Regions from separate parts of the Serratia sp. HNCC26DJ244 genome, predicted to be linked through region 2. Evidence: predicted binding sites of a transcription regulator. Region 2 holds the regulator's gene; the other holds the start of a gene.
The links. Region 2 encodes LexA, which represses DNA repair genes until DNA is damaged. Its sites were predicted from a motif close to TNCTGTATGTACATACAGNA; they were not measured.
Positions count from the first base shown of each region.

Region 1: the regulator LexA is predicted to act here: its motif matches at 1,340-1,359, upstream of sulA (SOS-induced cell division inhibitor SulA).

Region 1 is NZ_JBXUGO010000012.1:47,295-50,486, reverse strand. It holds gene yccS (YccS family putative transporter) at 1-436, shown strand, start outside; gene AC2A06_RS11365 (TfoX/Sxy family protein) at 433-1,095, opposite strand; gene sulA (SOS-induced cell division inhibitor SulA) at 1,380-1,886, shown strand; gene ompA (porin OmpA) at 2,241-3,192, shown strand, end outside.
Region 2 is NZ_JBXUGO010000006.1:44,802-47,993, forward strand. It holds gene plsB (glycerol-3-phosphate 1-O-acyltransferase PlsB) at 1-535, opposite strand, end outside; gene AC2A06_RS06900 (diacylglycerol kinase) at 638-1,006, shown strand; gene lexA (transcriptional repressor LexA) at 1,135-1,743, shown strand; gene dinF (MATE family efflux transporter DinF) at 1,852-3,192, shown strand, end outside.

The sequences.
Region 1 (3,192 bases), on a different contig from region 2:
TAATAGCTTGCCCTATCGCATTGCCCGCCGGGATGCCCATAATAGTGATGCAGAGCTGGCTTCAGTGGTATCCAACATGTCAGCCGCCCCGAAAACAGACAAAGATATTCAGGAAGCCGCATTCCGCCTCTTGTGCTTAAACCACACGCTGCTGAGTTATATTTCTGCCTTGGGCGCACATCGCGATCGCCTTGATAATAGTACTGTACTTGATTTGCTCAATGATGCCGTCTGTTATGTCGATAGTGCATTACACCATACGGAACAAGACCACCCGCGTCTGACACAAGCATTAAAAAACCTCTCTGGGCGTATTGAAATGCTGGTTACCGCACCAGAGAGCAAGGAACACTTGGTGTTGCAACAAATTGGTTTGGTTCTTGAGTTGCTGCCTGAATTAACACGGCTCAGCGCACAAATCGGCAAAGAGAATTAATTATTAACCGCTTGAATATAGGCTCTTCTACCCCATTGCGCTTCAAGACAGGAAGCCGCCGCAGTTTCCTCGAACCAGGTGGTTAATGTTGCACGCTGTACGTTGGGCAAAGCAGCATGATGGTATCCAGACATCGCGCCAGCCAGTGCCAGTAGCACTTTCACCCCCAGGTTTTTATGCCGTTGTTGCAATTGTAAGTAAGTCCGCTTTGCGCCCAGCAAGCGTAAGTCATAGCTACTTTGTATGCCCACTTGCCAAAGTAAGCGTTCCATTGCCGCATCAATATTCGGCAAATCTTTTAACCGCCCTTTACTCCGTCTTTTTACTTTTATCTCTTTACGAGACTCATGTAATGCCTGGCTGGCCAGGATCAACAGTTCGCGGCAATCAGCCCATAACCTGTCATCGACTCGATAATAACGCATCGTCATCGGTGCTCCGCGTTTTAAATACGTCATGTTCACCATTCCACGTGCACGGAAAGCCGGCTCCAGCGTTTCTGTCGCACGCAAGTACAACTCCCCTTCTGCAATAACCGCAAACATCGTGCCATCAGCAAGTAATCCGTAACCACCAAATTGCGAACGTGTCGTAATTTTCCCCAAGGCAGCAAAGCAGATTTTTGCCTGTACTATTCTTTTTGCGGATCTTCCATTCATTAAGTCCTCCTTTAATAAGTAAGCAATATTACCCAGTCCCATTCACTCGACAGAGGCATCTGCGGCGAGTTGAATGACCCGGATATCACATTCACTGTTGAAATAAACGTAACCGGAACAACTAATTAAAGAAAATACGCATTATCACGACAGGTGCCAATCATAAAATGCAGTAGTGCGTGGAATGATCTCAATTATGCGATGCGTTACGAAAATTTGTGTTGATCTTCTGTGTTTACATCTATACTGTATATAAACACAGTAATGGTGCAGGGGAATATACAATGCGTACTCAATCACTTAATCAAAGCCACTTCAGCCAAGTCCCTTTGCCTGCAGGTCAAACTGTTGCAAACGCCAAGGATGACAAAAAAAATGGCCTTATCAGTGAGCTGGTCTACAGTGAGCAGCAATCCGTTGTCACCCAGTTACTGGTGCCGTTGCTGCAGCAGCTAGGTCAGCAATCACGTTGGTTATTGTGGCTCACCCCACAGCAAAAGCTCAGTAAATCCTGGCTTCAGCAGGCTGAGTTACCGGTCAGTAAGGTGGTACAACTGAGTCAGATTTCGCCACTCGCCACTGTTGATGCCATGGAGAAAGCGTTACTGACTGGAAATTACAGTGTCGTTCTAGGTTGGTTGCCTGAATTAACTGAACAAGACCGTATAAAATTAAGCCGGGCAGCAGAATTGGGGAATAGTTACGGGTTTATTATGCGCCCACAACGCGATACTAATTCCCCCCACCGGCACCATTCCACTCTAAAAATTCACTCGCCTTTATACCATTAAGTCATTTTAAGACTTTTCTTGCATTCTCTCCCTGGGAATAATTACCCAGGGAATTGGTGTGCAAAATGTGATCAGATGCACTTTTGCAATAAGTAATTCGACAAAATAAGCCCTATTCTTCCTTGAATGTGTTAAGAAATGTGTCTAATCCAATATTTTTTAGAGCATCAGCACATCACGCTTGTAACTTTCGCGCCAAGTTGTAAACTTTACTCTGCTAAGATTGTTATACAACGCCAGTAATACTGGTAAAATAACAAATGAGTGCTAGAATCTTGGCGCAGGAATTTTAAACCAAAGGCATAACATAGCGTTAAGCTCATTGCCTATTTGGATGATAACGAGGCGTAAAAAATGAAAAAGACAGCTATCGCATTAGCAGTGGCACTGGCTGGTTTCGCTACCGTAGCGCAAGCCGCACCAAAAGATAACACCTGGTACACCGGTGCTAAACTGGGTTGGTCCCAGTACCACGACACTGGTTTCGTTGATGGGGCTATAGGTAACGGCCCTACTCGCGATTCTCAACTGGGTGCTGGTGCGTTTTTCGGCTACCAAGCTAACCAGTATATGGGTTTTGAAATGGGTTACGACTGGCTTGGTCGCATGGCTTATAAAGGCAATGTGAACAACGGTGCGTTAAAAGCCCAAGGCGTTCAACTGACCACTAAACTGAGCTATCCGATCATGAACGATCTGGATATCTATACCCGTCTGGGTGGTATGGTTTGGCGTGTAGACTCCACCGCTTACTTCGGTGGTAATATCAATGAGCGCGTATCTGGTGATGATACCGGTGTTTCTCCACTGGCAGCCATCGGCTTTGAGTATGCTCTGAATCAGAACTGGGCTACTCGTCTGGATTATCAATGGACCAGCAACATCGGTGATGCACAAACCGTTGGTGCACGTCCAGACAATGGTCAGCTGAGTGTTGGCGTAGCTTACCGTTTTGGTCAGGATACAGTGGCTCCAGTTGTTGCTCCAGCACCAACTCCAGCTCCTACCGTTGAAACCAAGAAGTTCACTCTGACTTCTGACGTTCTGTTTGCTTTCGGTAAATCAACGCTGAAACCAGAAGGTCAACAAGCTCTGGATCAACTGTACAGCCAGCTGAGCTCACTGGATCCAAAAGATGGTTCTGTTGTTGTTGTCGGCTTCACTGACGTAGTAGGTTCTGCTGAATCTAACCTGCGTCTGTCTGAGAACCGTGCCCAGAGTGTTGTCAGCTACCTGATCTCTAAAGGTATCCCAGCAGACAAGATCACTGCACGTGGTATGGGTGAAGCTAACCCAATTACTGGTG
Region 2 (3,192 bases):
GTTCGGTTGCCATACGGCGTAAAGAAACGGTGTTGGAGAAGCGGACAAAGCTATCGCGGCCCAACCAGAGTATGGCGAAGAATTTTTGCACACCGTTTAGCAGGCGCAGGTGGGGGGCTCCCTGCCCTTCACGCCCAGGGGAACGACCAAACATCACTGACACCGGTAACATTTGGATATCAAGATCTGGATTACTGCGGTGAAGATCCAGATAATCATGGAACAGTTTTACCGACTCTTCTTTCGGTGTGTAGTAGCGAAAGACGCGTGGCCCTTCATGGATAAACACATGGCTGGGCAACACGGAGCCATCGATTTCAAGTGGCTCAAGGGGGTCGGGCAGATCCTGCGCCAGACATTGGGTACGCAGAGTGAGTAAATCTGCCTTGGAATTATAAGGCAAAACATACAAAATCGGCCTAGACGGATCCAACCCTAACTCCGAAATGGGGTCTGAAGGGATGATTTTACTTTTTACCAAAAATTTAAGTGGTAAATTCAATAGGTTATAATAAATTTTACGCCAACCTGACATAACGACCTGAAGCCTCTTGTTAGCAATTGCGCTGAAAGCATACCAGAAACCGTGTAACAGGTCTGTGGTATTGAAACGATGACCTACCTTGTGAGATGAAACATGGCAAATCAAATTACTGGCATGACACGTATTATTAAAGCTGTTGGCTATTCATATAAAGGATTAATTGCAGCCTGGCGCAATGAGGCTGCTTTCCGCCAGGAACTGGTGGTGGCCGTGGTGGCTATCGTACTGGCGATATGGCTTGATGTGGGGGCGATAGCGCGCATTTTATTGATCGGCTCCCTGGTGCTGGTGGTGATTATTGAAATTATCAACAGTGCGATTGAAGCGATCGTTGATCGGGTGGGAACTGAATATCATGAGCTTTCCGGGCGATCGAAAGACATGGCTTCAGCCGCGGTCTTTCTGACGATTATGTTGGCGCTGTTTGTCTGGATCTCGGTGCTCTGGGATCACTTTGCCTGACGAGTAAACCGATGTCATGGGGTGCGATCAATCTCGCTAATCCCTGATTTTTATTTATGAATTGATTCCCAATCCTGGTTTACCTGTATATACTCACAGCATGACTGTATAAACAAACAGGGGGCGGAATGAAAGCACTAACTACCAGACAGCAAGAGGTCTATGATCTGATTCGCGATCATATTTCACAAACGGGCATGCCACCAACACGTGCCGAGATCGCAATGCGCCTGGGGTTTCGCTCACCAAATGCGGCAGAAGAGCACCTGAAAGCTCTGGCCCGCAAAGGTGTTATTGAAGTGGTTTCCGGGGCTTCTCGCGGTATCCGCTTGCTGATGGAAGAGGAAGAAGGGTTACCCTTGGTTGGCCGGGTGGCGGCGGGCGAACCCTTGTTAGCTCAGCAACATATTGAAGGGCACTATAAAGTTGACCCGGGCTTATTTCACCCTAGTGCGGATTTCCTGTTGCGCGTCAGTGGGATGTCTATGCGCGATATCGGTATTTTGGATGGCGATCTGCTGGCGGTGCATAAAACTCAGGATGTGCGTAACGGCCAGGTGGTGGTGGCTCGTATTGAAGATGAAGTGACAGTAAAGCGCCTGAAGAAACAGGGTAATATTGTTGAGTTATTGCCAGAAAACAGTGAGTTTCAGCCAATAGTGGTGGATTTGAAGCATCAGAATTTCACGATTGAAGGCTTGGCGGTGGGCGTGATCCGCAACGGTGACTGGCTCTGACACCTCTTTTTTGTCATGTTATCTAATCAAATAGGTATATCGCCTCAATAGCGGGGCGATATTCTGTCCATGTCAACAACTCTACTTCTGCCGTCGGAATAGATCGCAATGCGTTTACTCGCTACCTTCACCAGCCCTGCTGACAAAATACTGTGGCGTCTGGCATTGCCAATGATCTTTTCCAATATCACGGTTCCTCTGCTTGGTTTGGTGGATACAGCGGTTATCGGCCATCTTGATAGCGCAATTTATCTTGGTGGGGTAGCGGTTGGTGCAATGGCGACCAATTTCCTGTTTATGTTGTTACTATTTTTGCGCATGAGTACCACCGGGTTAACGGCGCAGGCGTTAGGGGCAGGGGACCCACAGCGCTTGGCGCGTACTTTTATGCAGCCGTTGCTGTTAGCGCTGTTGATTGGCTTAACCATAGTGTTACTCCGTGGCCCACTGATCTCGCTGGCATTACATATTGTCGGTGGTGATCAAGCGGTATTAGTACAGGCTAGACGGTTTCTGGAGATCCGCTGGCTGAGTGCCCCGGCAGCACTGGCGAATATGGTATTGCTCGGCTGGTTGCTCGGTGTTCAATATGTGCGTGCGCCGGTGGTGATGCTGATAGCGGGTAATCTGCTGAATATCGTGTTGGATATCGTGCTGGTGATCGGCTTGGGTTGGGGTGTCTCGGGGGCTGCCACGGCAACGGTGCTGGCGGAGTATGCCACACTGCTGTTGGGGTTATGGCTTGCTTGGCGGGTATTATGTTCACGTGGCATCTCATTAGCGATGTTGCGGCATGCCTGGCGCGGTAACTTACGTCGCTTGTTGGCACTTAACCGCGATATCATGCTGCGCTCACTCCTGCTGCAATTGTGTTTCTCTTCGTTAACGATTTTTGCGGCGCGCATGGGGAGTGATGTGGTGGCCGTCAATGCGATATTGATGAGTTTGTTAACATTTACCGCCTATGCTTTGGATGGCTTTGCTTATGCCGTTGAGGTCCATTCCGGTTACGCCTATGGCGCAAGGGACGACCGTCAATTGCATGCGATATGGTATGCCGCTTGTCGCCAGGCAGGTATGCTGGCACTGGGCTTTGCCACGGTTTATCTGTTTACCGGGCCTTATATTGTCGCGGCTTTAACCTCATTACCGCTGTTGCGTACCTTGGCCGGTCACTATCTTCTCTGGCAAGTCGTGCTGCCTGTGGTGGGAGTCTGGTGTTATTTACTGGATGGTATGTTTATTGGTGCCACCCGTGGCACTGAAATGCGCAACAGCATGGTGGTGGCAGCAGCGGGTTATGGGCTGACTTTATTTACACTGCCACTATTAGGTAATCATGCGCTATGGCTGGCTTTGGCTGTATTCCTGGCATTACGTGGTGTTGCGCTGGGGTGGATATGGCACCGTCATCAGGTGCGTGGTACCTGGTTTTCACTCCCTGCCAAG